Regions from separate parts of the Pseudoalteromonas sp. 13-15 genome, predicted to be linked through region 3. Evidence: predicted binding sites of a transcription regulator. Region 3 holds the regulator's gene; each other region holds the start of a gene.

Region 1 (5,359 bases), 400 kb from region 3:
CTCACCAAAGTACGAACGCACAAGCCAAAGGGCAGTCCAATCTTCGCTGCTGCGAATAGTATCAATCGGGAAGCCAAACGATACTGCCGTCGATTGCGCTGATTTTTCTACAATCGTTGCATGATGGCCTTTAAGCTCTGGCGCATCAGGAATACTTAAACGGCTTTGCTCGCCTTTAGGTAAGGTTGCTAAATCGCTCATAATATTTGCTTTAAGCGCTTTTGGCACGGCGCCAATTAAACCCAGTGTTAGTTTAGATTGAGTAAGCTCTGAATTGTAAAATGCTTTTACATCATCAAGCGTTAATGCTTCTAAATCAGAAATATCACCGTAGTTGTAGCTCTCAAATGGGTGGCCTTTGTAAAGCGTGCTGTAGAGTACTTCTTTACCTAGCTCTTCATCGTTAGATGCTTTTAATCCTGACTTAATACCGTCGATCATTTCTTTTTTAAGGCGTTTAAAGTCATCGTCTCTAAAGCCTGGATTAAGTAATTGTTCGCTTACAAGTGCATACCAAGTTTCAGCGTTATCTTTATGAATACGCCCTTGGAACGACAGCATTTCTTTGTCAATCTGGTAACCAAAACTACCTGCAAGCGGATAAAGCGCTTTTTGAATTTCTTTGTAGCTGGTACTTTGCGACCCACCTTGAGCAAGCATTGCGGCGGTAAGCGCAGCTACACCTTTTTTACCTTGAGGATCAGCAGCAGCCCCTGTATTAAATAAAAAGTTTACATCAATCAGCGGCGAGCTATTGGTTTTATCAAGCACTTTAAATACAGGTGCCTCTGGGGCTTGTTCAAGTTTTGCAACTACTGCACTTAAACTCGCCTCTTCTGCAAACCCCGGTGCTTTATCAAGTGCCGACATAGTTACAGTAGTACGCGTGTTATCTACAAAGTATTTATTAGCAACCGCTTTAATATCTTCTGCTGTGATGTTGTCGGCCGATTTATAAAGCTGGTTAATAACCTCAGGGTCGCGTTCAAAATGCATGTAACTTGCAAGCGTTGATGCAATTGCTTGCGAAGAATCTAAACCATTAATAAAGCCATATTTAAGGTTAGACTTTAAGTCACTTAATTTTTGTGCATCGACCAATTCTGTTCTGGCTTTTGCATAAGTGCGGTTAATTGCATCACGCGCTTTTGCTAAATCATCAGCGTTTTCTACTTTTACAAATACATGCAGTAAGCCTGGATCTTTGGTTTCTGGATTATAAGTAAACATTTGACTCGCTATTTGTTTATCAACAACGAGCTCTTGATATAAATCTGAGTTACTTGAAAAATAAAGCTGCGAGATTAAATCAAGTGCAGCTCTGTCTTTTTTAGCGGGTTCCCACGCAGCACCCTTATACGATACCAATAGCCAATGCCCCGGCAAGGCTTTATTTTGTTCATGCAAATATTTAGGAGCTTGCTGTTTTGGCTCAGCTTTAATATCGGCAACGTAATTGCCTTTTTCCCAACCACCCCAGTGTTTTTTAACCATTGCCATTGTGGCTTTTGGGTCAACATCACCCACAATAACTAGCGATACATATTCTGGCTTATAAAACTTATCAAAAAATTCTTTACCGTAAGCCATTTGGTCTGGCATGGCTTCTATATCTTCAAAAAAGCCCATTGTGGTGTGTTTGTAAGTATGCTTTTCAAAAGCCTCTGCACGCACAGCACTTAATAACTTGCGAATCGGGCTGGCGTTATTTTTTAAGTACTCACCTTTTACCGTCAATGCTTCGGTTCTAAATTGCTCTTCGGTGTAGGTTAAGTTTTGGAAAATATCAGCTTCAATCTCAAGTACTTTATCAAGGTGCTGCTTTGAAAAGTTTAAATGGTAGTTAGTGTAATCGTTGGTAGTGTATGCACGGTTATCAACCCCTGCATTTTTGAATATGGCGGTGTATTCGTCTTGCGGAAATTTTTTAGAGCCTTTAAATACCATATGTTCAAAAAAATGAGCAAAGCCGGTCTTGCCCGCTTCTACTTCATTACGCGAGCCAACAGAAACGGGTATTTGCAACGAAACGACATCAGGGTAATCCGTTTTTACAACCATTACACGTAAGCCATTCTCAAGCTCTTCAATTAGGTAATCTTGTGAAAAAACACGGTCATCAGCTTTTTTTACTTGTTCTTGTTTTGCTGTTTGCGTTGTTTCATTTTTTTGCATTGCACAGCCAGTTAAAGCGAGTGATACCGCAAGGCTTGTTGCTAATAGTTTAAATTTCATAATTGTCCTTTAGTAAATTGAGCAAAGTTGTTGTCAAAATATTTACAATTTCACTACTAATTATGCCCCAAAGCCAATGAATATAAGAGCCCTCAGTCGCTTTATTATGTAAACAACTGTGTCATGCACTTAATTTAGGAACTCCTTTGTATGAATAATCCTCACGTTGCTTGAAAAACTTTCACTTAAAAAATCTATCTAGACGTCTAAATGGCTGCTATATTTAATCCATCAACCATTGAGCTGGAATGAGGATTATGGCTTTATCACTTCAAGAGAAAATTGAGGACACTAATCAAGGTGTTTATCTTATTGGCACAACGCCACCCAAAATAGGCACTGATAAAGCGCAGTTAAAAACCATTGCAGAAAAACTATTAGGCCGCTTACACGAAATTGAATACGACGGTGTTGTAATTTACGATATTCAAGATGAGAGTAGCCGTACTAATCAGGCTCGTCCGTTTCCATTTAAACAAACGGTTGATCCGCGTGAGTACAGTAAGTTGCTAAAAGACTTATCACGCCTAGATGTAATTACCTACAAAAGCGTAGCGCAACGCGGTGAGGCTGAATTTAAAGAGTGGCTAGATGAAACTAAAAACGAGTTTGATTTAAAAAATGTCGTTTTAGTGGGTAGCCCATCGTCTGAAGGTGATATTAAACTAAGCCTACCTGACGCTTATAAAACATTAGCTGAGCAAAGTGATGACTTCTTTTTAGGAGGCGTAACCATTGCAGAGCGACATGCAAGCAAGCGCAATGAACACGAGCGCTTAATAGAAAAAACAACACAAGGTTGCCAATTTTTTATATCGCAAGCGGTTTATAATGCTCAAGCTACTATTGATTTAATAACAAGTTACGCGCGTACTTGCAAAGCACAAGGCGTTGCACCAAAACGTATTATACTCACGTTTACGCCGTGTGGCGGAGAAAAAACCTTAGAGTTCATGCAATGGCTAGGGATTTCTGTTCCTGAGGCGACCAAATGGCGCATGCTTGACGCCGACAACACCTTGAGTGAATCGGTGCGTATTTGCCGCGAAAATCTCGATTCAATTTTAAAAAGCTGTGCGCACTTAGATGTGCCACTGGGTTTAAACATTGAAAGCTTAACAAACCGTAAAGAAGAAATTGACGCATCAATTAACCTGTACCGTTTATTAAAAGCAACTATGGAGCTCAACCTAGCTGAGAAACAAATAGCGTAAAGTTAAACTAATTTATACCCTTCTTGGCAAGCTAATGCTTGCCTTTTTTATCTCACCAACTTATTTAGTAAACAACTCAAAAAAAATTAAATACACACCCACTTTGCTATTACTTCAAACATACTTTCAACCTTAATGGGTTTTGAAATATAGCCATCCATACCGCTATCTTGCGCCTTTAATAGATCCGTTTCTCTTGTATTAGCAGTCATTGCAATAATGGGTAAATTTTTAAACTTTGCTTGTTTCTTTATTTCTATGGCTGCCGTATAACCATCCATTCTAGGCATTTGGCAGTCCATTAACACACCATCGTAAGTTTTATGTTTTAGCGCATCTAATGCCTCAAGGCCATCGTTAGCAATATCAACAATTAAGCCATTTTTACGCAGTATTTGTGTAGCTACTTGTTGATTGAGCGGGTTATCTTCAACCAATAAAATATGAATACCTTGCAGTTTTTGTAGTGTGTTTTGTGTATTTAAGCTCTCTTGTGATTCTGGTTTTTTTAGTGTTTTTATATGCATAATTTGTAAAAGTACGTTATGCAAAGTACTTTTAATTATTGGTTTTATGAGTACTTTATAAGTGTTATTACCAAACCCTAGTAGGCTTTCGTTTAGCGCTTTATTTTCACAAGGCGCTATTACAATTAGCTTTTTTGCATTTAATTTAAGCTTATTGCGCAAAGACTGCGCAGCACTATCATGATTTAAATTTAAAGTTCGCCAATCTATAAATATAAAATCGTAATTATGTAGCATGCCTAGCCGGTCTAATACTTGGTTGATGTTATTTACAGTGTCAAATTTTACTTCAAAACCTAAAAGCAGCGTTTGTAATGATGTTAACTGACTATCTGAACTCTCAATAACAAGTGCTCGCTTGGCTCTAATTTGTGATATTTCAAACTCATTTTGCTTAGTCGAATAATTGAGTGGAATAGTAAAACTAAAGCAGCTTCCCTTATTTAATTTGCTGTTTACTGTAATATCGCCCTGCATTAGTTCGACCAATGTTTTGCTTATTACCAAACCAAGCCCCGTTCCACCAAACTTTCGGGTTGTCGATACGTCAGCCTGAGTAAAAGGTTTAAATAGTGAGTCAACTTGTGTTTGGGTCATCCCAATGCCGTTATCTGAAATAGAAAAAGCAACACTGCAATAACTATCTACTTTCTGAACTAGTTTTACAGCTAATATAACCTTACCCCGTGTTGAAAATTTAAGTGCATTATTTAACAGATTTAATAGTACTTGGTTGAGTCTTAATGCATCACCAATAAAAAAGTCAGGGAGTAAGGGGTCAATATCAAACACCACTTCAATTTTTCTTTGTGATGCTAGCGTGCTAATAATATTTACAAGGTTTTCTAGGAAGGTATTAAAATTAAATTCTTTTTGTTCTAGCTCTATTTTACCCGCTTCAACCTTTGAAAAGTCTAAAATATCATTAATTATCCCTAATAAAGACTCTGCCGAATAATGAATTTTTTCAACATAGTCACGCTGTTTTTCCGAAAGATCAGTATCTAAAGCCAAATAAGCCATGCCTATTATGGCGTTCATCGGGGTGCGAATCTCATGGCTCATGTTTGCTAAAAAGTCTGATTTAGCCTCATTCGCAGCTTCTGCATCTTGTTTAGCCAGTTCAAGGTCGTGAGTTCTGTTAGCAACCTCCTTCTCCAAATTTTCAGCCGCACCTTTGAGTACCTTATTGGCTTCGTAAAGCTGTAACGATTTGGCTTCAAGTAGTTTTTCAGCTTCTTTTCGTGCCAAACGCTCTCGTTCTAATCTGCGCTGTAAAAGAGCTACATCCATATTTAACCGACCAGAGTTAAGTTAAATGTAGCAACTTGATGATCGTCACTGATATCGCTGCGTATGCTGATATTTTCCTTAAAATGCTCG
Region 2 (5,359 bases), 1.2 Mb from region 3:
GATTGTTGTAGTTCACTAAACTGCGCCATACGTGCTTTAGACTTAGCTTGACGACCTTTAGGGTTTGAACGCACCCATTCAAGTTCTTGCGCAATTGATTTTTGACGTGCTTTTTCAGATTTTTGTTCTTGCTGTAAGCGCGCGTCTTTTTGTTCAAGCCAAGAAGAGTAGTTACCTTCCCATGGAATACCTTCACCACGGTCAAGCTCTAATATCCAGCCAGCAACATTATCAAGGAAGTAACGGTCATGCGTTACTGCCACAACAGTGCCTTCGTAGTCATGTAAGAAGCGCTCTAACCATGCAACCGACTCAGCATCCAAGTGGTTAGTTGGTTCATCAAGAATAAGCATATCTGGTTTTTCTAGTAACAAACGACAAATAGCAACACGGCGGCGTTCACCACCTGAAAGGTGCTCAATTTTAGCATCCCACTCAGGTAAGCGAAGTGCATCAGCAGCGCGCTCTAGTACGTTATCGATATTGTGGCCATCGTGCGCTTGAATAACTGCTTCTAATTCACCTTGTTCTTTAGCCAGTGCGTCAAAGTCAGCACCTTCCATTGCGTACTCATTGTACACCTCATCAAGGCGATTAAGGGCGTGTTTTACTTCGCCAACAGCTTCTTCAACTATTTCTCGTACTGTTTTGCTTTCGTCTAGTACTGGTTCTTGTGGTAAGTAACCAATTTTAGTACCAGGCTGAGGACGTGCCTCACCTTCAAAGTCTTGGTCAACACCGGCCATAATACGTAGCAATGATGATTTACCAGAACCATTTAAACCAAGCACACCAATTTTGGCGCCAGGAAAAAAGTGCAACGAAATATCTTTTAAAATTGTACGCTTAGGCGGCACAACTTTAGATACTCGACTCATCGAGAAAATAAACTTATCAGGTAAAACCATGGAGGAAAGCCTTCAAATAATAATAAAAATTTTAATGTTGTATTGTAGTTGTTGAGAGGTGAAACAGTCAACGAATGGCGGGTGGGAATATATTTTTATCGTTTTATCTCGTTAAATGTATAGTTTTATTTGGGTGTGCTAACGTATTTAAACCATAGTAAAAATAAGAAAAACCCATGACTATACAAAAAGTAATAACAATGTTGGCTTTGCTTACGTTATTTACCACAAACCCCAAAGCTAACGCAGTCGATTCTCCTTGGCCCGAAATAAGAAAACAAAGAATAAATAAACTCCTGCCAAACGCTTTAAAAGCAGCTAAGGTAGATGCTTGGCTTATTGTTTGTAGAGAAAATAACAACGACCCATTGGCTGACCATATTGGCTGTGAAAACGCAGGTTCGCCAGCGGCATATTTATTTTATTTTAATAAAGGGGCGTTTCATTCGGTAGCCTACTCACCTTCAAGCGAAGCAAAAGCACTCGACGAGCTAAACATACATGAAAAAGTGATCTCGGTGCCACGCAGTGTGTCTGCGTTAAAATACGCGGCTGAGTTTATAAAAAAACAACCCTTTGAGCGTATAGCAATAAATGTCTCTGATCTTAATGCACAGGCAGATGGGTTATCGCACTCGCAATACAAGCAATTAGCTAACTTATTAGGCGCAAAGCAAACAGCAAAGCTCGTATCGTCTGAAGAAGTCGTTTATCAATGGCTTTCAATTAAGTTACCTGCTGAAGTTGAAATAATGAAAGAGGCCGCAATGCTTTCAGCAACGTGGCAAATAGAGGCTTATAAAACTATTATTCCGGGTAAAACCACCGATGCCGATGTAGCTAAATTTTTAAAAGCTAAAATGAAAGCACGAGGTGTAACCGATGCATGGGCTGCCGATCAAAATCCTAACGTAAATTCAGGTCCCGATCGCGGGCATTCGCATTCTACAAATAAAGTCATTATGCCGGGCGACGTAATTCAAATTGATTTTGGCGTAAAGCTCTACAATCGCTGGGTAAGTGACATTCAGCGTTTTGCTTATGTACTTAAAGAAGGGGAAACCTCTGCACCAGCCAACATTCAGCAATATTGGATTAATGCCCGAGATAGCGGTTTTGCCGCATTTAATGCAATGAAACCCGGCGTAAGGGGTATAGACGTAGATCAAGCTCAAACCGTATTAATGAATAAATACAACTCAGAGCCTGTGCCATGGAGTACCGGCCACCCAGTTGGGTATGTTGCACACGATACCGGGCCCAATTTAGGTGGCTCTCGCAGTGCCCAAGTAAGGCCTGCTGCTCATCGTAAACTTAAAGAAGGAATGGTGTTTGCTTTTGATGGCTTTTTTAGTTGGCCTTTAAACAACACCGAGTTTAAAACCATTTCTGTTGAAGAAATGGCTGTAATTACCAAAAAGGGCGCTGAGTATTTAATTCCCCCTCAGCAAAATTTAATATTAGTGGGCAATAACTAGTTCATTATTTTAAATGCAGTGAGTTAAGCCTCTTTTTAAGGGGGTGACTCATTGCTTGCCACATACTTAAGTAGTAATGAATAAATTTAATTTAGACATCTATACATCTAGAGGTTGATATTTTTTGCTTTCAGTTCATAATTAGCGCAAGTTTTTATGAGTAGGAGTTAAAAATATGCCAATTACCGTAAAGGATGAGCTTCCAGCCATTGCACGTTTGCGCCAAGAAAACGTATTCGTAATGCCAAAAAGCCGTGCAAAAACGCAAGAAATCCGCCCAATGCGTTTGGCTATATTAAACTTAATGCCTAATAAAGTAGAAACCGAAGTACAGTTTATTCGCTTACTTGCAAATTCTCCTTTGCAGGTAAATGTAGAGCTGCTGCGCCTAGACACTCACCGTAGCAGTAATAATTCAGAAGAACACCTAGATACCTTTTATCGCTATTTTTCAGAGGTAAAAAATAACAACTACGATGCGCTTATTGTTACAGGCGCACCGCTTGCGCATTTAGAGTATGAAGATGTTGCCTACTGGGAAGAGCTTAAAGTCATTATTGATTGGGCAGAGCAACACGTTACCTCTACGTTGTTTTCGTGTTGGGCGGCTCATGCAGCGCTATTCCATAGCTATAATTTAAAGCGCGACTTAAAACCCAATAAGCTGTGTGGCGTATTTACCCATCAATGTTATTTTAAACATGGCGCATTAACCAGGGGTTTTGACGATACCTTTTTAGTGCCACACTCACGTTATGGGCACATTGATATAAAAAAAATAAATGCGTGTGACGATCTCGTTGTATTAGCAGGCTCTGAGCGAGTGGGTGCTTACTTATTAAAAAACAAATCGGGTAGCCAAGTATTTATAACAGGCCACCCAGAATACGATGCCGACACCCTAAAAGGGGAGTACGAGCGTGATTTACAAAAAAGCCCAGATGCGCCAAAACCTGAAAACTATTTTCCCGATGATGATGCAAGCAAGCAACCGTCAAAAACGTGGCAAAGCCATGCTTTTTTACTTTTTTCGAACTGGTTAAATTACTACGTGTATCAAACCACACCGTATGATATTAATTTAGTTAGCCAAGATGTGAGGACTAACAACTATGCCGAATAATACAGCCGCCAACAAACAAGCCGAACTAAGTGAAGCGCTTAAAGAGCGTATTTTAATTTTAGACGGCGCTATGGGCACTATGATCCAAACCCATAAACTTGAAGAAGAAGACTACCGAGGCGAGCGTTTTAAAGATTGGCACGTGCTAATTAAAGGTAATAATGATTTATTAAGCCTCACTAAGCCAGAGTTAATAACCGATATACACCGCGGCTTTTTAACTGCCGGTGCAGATATTATTGAAACCAATACCTTTAACTCAACCACCATTTCGATGGAAGATTACGACATGGCAAGTATAAGCCGTGAGGTAAACTTAGAGTCGGCAAAACTCGCGCGTGCTATATGTGACGAGTTCACCGCTAAAAATCCAGAAAAACCACGCTATGTAGCCGGTGTTTTAGGGCCAACATCTAAAACCTGTTCTATCTCGCCAGATGTAAACGACCCAGGTTACCGTAACGTAACGTTTGATAAGCTGGTTACTGCCTATGTAGAGTCTACCCTTGCATTAATGGAAGGCGGCGCTGATTTAATACTTATTGAAACCATATTCGACACCCTAAATGCAAAAGCAGCCTCATTCGCAGTAGAAGAAGCATTTGAGCAAGCAGGGCGCACATTACCCGTAATGATCTCAGGCACAATTACCGACGCCTCAGGGCGTACGCTTTCGGGGCAAACAACCGAAGCATTTTATAATTCTATTCGCCATATTAAGCCTATTTCAATTGGCCTTAACTGTGCCCTTGGGCCAGATTTACTGCGCCAATACGTAGAGGAACTTTCGCGCGTATGCGAAACATTTACCTCAGTGCACCCAAATGCAGGTTTGCCTAACGAATTTGGTGAGTACGACCTAGAAGCGGGCGATATGGCAGCCGAGATTATCGATTGGGGCAAATCGGGCTTTATTAATATTGTGGGTGGTTGCTGTGGTACAACGCCTGAGCATATTCGTGCATTTGCCAAAGGACTTGAAGGGGTAAAACCTCGCGCATTGCCAGAGCTTGATGTTCGCATGCGTTTATCAGGCCTTGAAGCCTGTAACTTAAATTAAGGAGCCGCCAATGACCCAACAAATTGCAGTATTTACCAATGTCGGCGAGCGTACCAACGTAACCGGCTCTGCCATGTTTAAACGCTTAATCATGGAAGAAGATTACGAGACCGCCCTGAATGTTGCCCGCGAACAAGTAGAAAACGGCGCCCAGGTTATTGATATCAACATGGACGAAGCCATGCTGGACTCAAAAGCGGCCATGGTGAAGTTTTTAAATTTAATTGCCTCAGAACCTGATATTTCTAAAGTACCTATTATGGTCGACTCTTCTAAATGGGAAGTAATAGAAGCAGGCTTAAAGTGTATTCAAGGCAAGGCTATTGTTAACTCAATATCGCTTAAAGAAGGGGAGGAGCCGTTTAAACACCAAGCTAAAATTATTAAACGTTTTGGTGCAGCTGCTGTTGTTATGGCGTTTGATACCGACGGCCAAGCCGACACCGCAGACCGCAAATACGAAATATGTGCACGCAGCTACAAAATATTAGTAGAAGAGATTGGCTTCCCGCCGGAAGATATCATATTCGACCCTAATATATTTGCCGTGGCCACCGGTATAGAAGAGCACGACAACTACGCCGTAGAATTTATTGAAGGCACACGCCGCATTAAACAAAACTTACCGCACTGTAAAGTGTCGGGTGGGGTGTCTAATGTATCGTTTTCGTTTAGGGGTAATAACCCTGTACGCGAGGCCATTCACTCGGTGTTTTTATACCACGCGATAAAAGCGGGCATGGACATGGGTATTGTAAACGCAGGCCAGCTTGCGGTTTACGATGACATC
Region 3 (5,359 bases):
TCAGGCTTAATAGTTGGTACTTATTATTAATGGCTTTATGCAAGGTTTCGAGCGCTGGAGTAGCACTGCCGAGTATAAGTGGGATTTTATACTGGAATGCACGATAAGCTGCTAAATCTCGAGCATGGTAACGAAGGGTATCTTGTTGTTTAAATGATGAGTCATGTTCCTCGTCAACTACAATCATACCGAGCTTTAAAAAGGGTAAAAAAATACTTGAGCGCGTACCTATTACAATAGCGCAACTCCCTTTTTCGCAAAAGCGCCATGTTTGTAGGCGTTCGTTATCGGTAAGTGCAGAATGCCATAACATGATGGGTGTATCTGGAAAGCGGCGACGAAAACGGTTTACCGTTTGAGGGGTAAGGCCTATTTCGGGGACAAGTACTAAGGCTTGTTCACCTCGCTTTAATACTTCTTCAAGACATTGAAGATAGACTTCGGTTTTACCACTACCAGTAACCCCTTCTAATAAAAACGTGTTAAAGCCTTTACTTTGATTAATTGCAGTGCAAGCTACGGCTTGCTCTTTATTCAGTGTAGGCTTACTACCCACTGTTGGTGCAGTACTTTGCCACTGATTATCATGTTCTATGGTTTGTGTAACAAGCGCTTTTGCAATAAGGCTATCGATAGTCTTTTTACTAAAGCCGAGTGCTTTAAGCTCGGTTAATGATGATTTACCTGACTGTGCAAGTTGCTTTAATAAGTTAAGTTGAGTTTTTGCTTTGAGTGACGGAAGTTTTGATCCTTTTTCTGTCAGCATAACCATATTGATACTGGTTTTATCCGGTGACTCACCTTGGCGCAGCGCACTTGGTAGCGCTATATGAATTGTTTCGCCGAGTGGGTAGCAGTAATAGCGAGATGTAAAACTCAAAAGCGCAATGTGCTCAGATGATAAAATAGGCGCGTCATCAACTACTTCGATGATGGATTTTATTTTGTTTTCGGGGACGTCGGTCTTGCTTTTAATAGCTAAAACAACGGCGACTTTTTTTTGGTTACCAAAAGGCACCAACACACGCATACCCGGTTTAAGTGGTGATGCCATGCCATCGAGTTGCTTATCTACTTTATAATCAAAGGTGCGCGGTAAGGGGACTTTTATAGCGACTTCAGCAAAACACATAGCAACTCAACTCATAAAATTAATGATGTAATGTACTAAAAATAACGTTAAAAACCTACTAGCAAATATTGCTTGCTTAAGTGTCTGCCTACTTTTTTAGCAAAACAGTTAATAATAGCTTGTGTGTTTGATGGTAGTTGGATAAAATCCGCGACCAACAAATTTGTTTTAACGACGTATGGTGCCAGACTTCGGGTTTGGAGAGCGATGCGGCCTTAACTAGAGGTTTCTATGAAAGAAGGTATTCACCCTAAGTACGAAGTAATTTCTGCAACTTGTTCATGCGGCAATAAATTCGAAACAAGCTCTACTCTATGTAAAGACATTCACCTTGACGTATGTTCAGCGTGTCACCCTTTTTACACTGGTAAGCAAAAAGTTTTAGACACTGGCGGACGTGTTGATCGTTTCAACAAGCGTTTCGGTGCACTTGGTAGCAAGAAGTAATTTTTGCTGTCTTGTTAAATTAAGCACCTTAGGGTGCTTTTTTTATGCTTTTAATTTAGTTATACCAATTTAATAGTAATAACGTTTCGATTTAAAAAATTAAGTGTTACACGAACGGCGTCAATATTTTTTAATATAGGACAACTAAATAACAAATTATTTAGCTTATTGCTCGATTTTCATATTTCCCTGCTATGCATAACTATTTCCTGTTCTTATTCTGAATATGCATAAACCTTTACAGACAAACCGCAAATTATTCTCTATATTTTTAATTAGTTCATTTTTAACTAAGTAGTTAAATGTAGCTAACGTGAAGTTATATGTTTTTAAAGTATGTGAATAAGCCTATTTTTGCTTATTTTTATAGTACTTTATTAAGATGTTTTATAAAAAATAATGAAAGAACAAATGTGCCTTTAGAATCCGTTATTGGATGAATTTTTATTTATAAAGTGTCGATATAATTTACAAAAGTTATTGAAAAACCTCTTAAAATTAATCGAACTAGCATATAACAGGATAGACCTGATATTGCTTGGAATTTAAAAATAATAAGGGTATCGTAGCCTAAACTTCACCTCTCACTTTTACTTTAATTGCAGGATACAATCGCGTTATGTCAGACTTTCGTGAACAAGCACTACACTATCATTCGCACCCCGTTCCAGGAAAAATTAGCATTGAACTAACAAAGCCTGCTGAAACGGTAAAAGATCTCGCATTAGCATATAGCCCAGGAGTTGCAGAGCCCGTACGTGAAATCGCTGCAGACCCTGCAAACGCTTATAAATACACAGGTAAAGGGAATATGGTTGCGGTTATCACTAATGGTACTGCAATTCTAGGCTTAGGTAATTTAGGCCCACTTGCTTCAAAACCTGTAATGGAAGGTAAGGCGTTACTGTTTAAGCGATTTGCTGGCCTTGATTCTATTGATATCGAAGTGAAACACCGCACTACTGAAGACTTTATTAATACAGTTGCTAATATTGCCGACACGTTTGGCGGAATTAACCTTGAAGATATTAAGGCGCCAGAGTGTTTTGAAATAGAAAAAGCATTGATTGAGCGTTGCAGTATTCCGATATTTCATGATGATCAGCACGGTACAGCCATTGTAACTGCTGCGGGTATGTTGAACGCGCTTGAGGTGCAAGGCAAGTCTATCGAAAATGCGACTATTGTGTGTTTGGGTGCTGGTGCTGCTGCGGTTGCTTGTATGGAGCTGTTAATTAAGTGTGGTGCTTTGCGCGAGCACATTTATATGCTTGACCGTAAAGGTGTTATTCATACTCGTCGTGATGACTTAAATGAATACAAAAAACTTTTTGCTAACAATACAGACAAGCGCACGTTGCAAGATGTTATTGAAGATGCAGATGTATTTGTTGGTGTATCGGGGCCTAATCTATTAGCTGCCGATGATTTAAAATTAATGGCAGAAAAACCAGTTGTGTTTGCTTGTTCAAACCCAGATCCAGAAATTGATCCTGCACTGGCTCATTCTGCTCGAAACGATCTAATTATGGCAACGGGTCGATCAGATTACCCTAACCAAGTTAATAATGTTCTGTGTTTTCCGTTTATATTCCGCGGTGCTCTTGATGTACGCGCCAGTGCAATAAATGATGAAATGAAAATTGCAGCTGTAGAAGCGATAAGAAGTATTGCCAAAGAGCCTGTACCTGCTGAAGTACTGACGGCTGCGGGTGTTGATAAGCTGGAGTTTGGTGATAAGTATATTATTCCAAAACCAATGGATCCTCGTTTATTACCACGCATTGCAAAAGCGGTTGCAATAGCTGCTGTAGAGTCAGGTGTTGCACAAATTGATTTACCAGAAAACTATATGGAATAACGACTAAGTCGTAATTTAGACACAAAAAAACCTCAATTAATTGAGGTTTTTTTTGTGTCTAAATTACGTTTAGTCTTCGTTTAAAACAGGCACTTCTAGCCCCATTTCTTGCATTATTTTTTTCACTTCCTCAGGTACTTTTTCGGCGTTATCCTTACGTAAGTCGTCGTCGTTAGGCAAAGGTTGACCGGTAAATGCATGTAAAAATGCTTCACAAAGTAATTCACTATTTGTTGCATGACGTAGGTTATTAATTTGACGACGCGTGCGTTCGTCCGTTAATACCTTTAATACATTTAGTGGGATTGAAACGGTAATTTTTTTTACTTGTTCTGATTTTTTCCCGTGTTCTGCGTATGGGTGAATATACTCACCATTCCATTTAGCCATAAGATGTATCGTCGCCTCAGATTAATAATTGCTCATATGCACTACAATACATATGAATATGCGTGAAATTCTATCGATTTAAAAAAGATAGTCAAATACTAGTTTCTTAGCCATCTAGAGCTTTAAATGTTTTGACATCTTTAATAAGATAAATTACTCTTTTAGACGTCTAAACATCCAAACTAAATAGGTGACGAATATGAGCGAAAAAAATAAAGCAACCATTGCAGTAAGAAGTGGTGTTGAAGCAGACAAACATCATGGCGCAGTTGTCGCACCTATTTACTTATCAACCACCTATTCGTTTGCCGACTTTGATACAAAGCGTCAATACGATTACGGGCGAAGTGGTAACCCCAATCGTGATATTTTAGCCGAAACCTTGGCTGAGCTTGAAGGTGGCGCACGCGGTATTATTACTGCCACGGGTATGTCTGCCGTTCATTTGGCTACGCAAATCCTGAATCATGACGATACGTTAGTGATCCCACATGATTGTTACGGCGGAAGCTATCGTTTATTTACTTCACTGCAAAAGCGCGGTTTGCTCAAGCTAGAAGTTTTAGATTTAACACAAGCACAAAGTTTAGATAAAATTTTAGCAATTAAGCCTAAGCTAATTTGGATAGAAACACCAAGTAACCCATTACTACGCTTAACTGATATTAAAGCAATAACCGATGTTGCTAAACAGTGCGGTGCTTTAGTCGCTGCCGATAACACATTTTTATCACCAGCATTACAAAACCCTATTAAATTTGGTGTTGATATAGTTGTACATTCCACCACCAAGTACATTAATGGTCATTCAGATGTAGTGGGCGGTGCGGTGATTGCCGCTTCACAAGAGCTGGGCGATGAACTGGCATGGTGGGCAAATAATATAGGTATTACAGGTGCGCCATTTGATAGTTATTTAACATTGCGTGGGTTGCGAACACTAAATGTGCGTTTAAAGCAGCATCAAGAAAACGCATTAGCGATTGCTAAATACCTAGAAAAGTCGGAATTTGTTCGCCAAGTTTATTACCCTGGTCTTGAATCACACCCGCAGCATGAATTAGCCAAAGCGCAGCAACTAGGCTTTGGTGGCATGGTGAGTTTTAATATTAAAGGTGACATAAACGATGCTGCGGCGTTTTTAACCAGCTTACGTGACTTTAGCTTGGCAGAGTCTTTGGGCGGAGTAGAGAGCCTAATATGCCATCCTGCAACCATGACCCATGCTGGCATGGAGCCTAAAGCTCGTCTTGAAGCGGGAGTGGGCGATACACTTATTCGAGTTTCAGTAGGTATAGAAGATATAAACGACTTATTAGCTGATTTAGAGCGCGTGTTTCAGCTTGTAAAGCCAGGCAGTAAAGTAAATTTAAACAAAGGAGCAGGCGGTGACATTAAATTAAGTGCCGCTCATCCAGCGCTTTGGTGAACAATATGACACAAACAGTACATAAATTTGGTGGTTCAAGCCTTAGTTCGGCTCAGCGGTATGAGCGGGTTGCGAGTATTATTTTAGAGCATACTCAGCC

What was found. Region 3 encodes MetJ, which represses methionine synthesis genes. Its sites were predicted from a motif close to TAGACGTCTAGACGTCTA; they were not measured.
Region 1: the regulator MetJ is predicted to act here: its motif matches at 2,435-2,452, upstream of ATS72_RS15025 (methylenetetrahydrofolate reductase).
Region 2: the regulator MetJ is predicted to act here: its motif matches at 2,479-2,496, upstream of metA (homoserine O-acetyltransferase MetA).

Annotation. Positions count from the first base shown of each region.
Region 1 is NZ_CP019162.1:3,237,747-3,243,105, reverse strand. Features, by position in the region: gene ATS72_RS15030 (M16 family metallopeptidase) at 1-2,235, opposite strand, end outside; gene ATS72_RS15025 (methylenetetrahydrofolate reductase) at 2,493-3,449, shown strand; gene ATS72_RS15020 (response regulator) at 3,536-5,269, opposite strand; gene ATS72_RS15015 (heme NO-binding domain-containing protein) at 5,272-5,359, opposite strand, start outside.
Region 2 is NZ_CP019162.1:1,614,439-1,619,797, reverse strand. Features, by position in the region: gene ettA (energy-dependent translational throttle protein EttA) at 1-908, opposite strand, end outside; gene ATS72_RS07485 (M24 family metallopeptidase) at 1,085-2,386, shown strand; gene metA (homoserine O-acetyltransferase MetA) at 2,562-3,509, shown strand; gene ATS72_RS07475 (homocysteine S-methyltransferase family protein) at 3,499-4,569, shown strand; gene metH (methionine synthase) at 4,580-5,359, shown strand, end outside.
Region 3 is NZ_CP019162.1:2,837,715-2,843,073, forward strand. Features, by position in the region: gene priA (primosomal protein N') at 1-1,132, opposite strand, end outside; gene rpmE (50S ribosomal protein L31) at 1,364-1,579, shown strand; gene ATS72_RS13170 (malic enzyme-like NAD(P)-binding protein) at 2,199-3,440, shown strand; gene metJ (met regulon transcriptional regulator MetJ) at 3,510-3,830, opposite strand; gene metB (cystathionine gamma-synthase) at 4,030-5,259, shown strand; partial or broken gene metL (bifunctional aspartate kinase/homoserine dehydrogenase II) at 5,265-5,359, shown strand, end outside.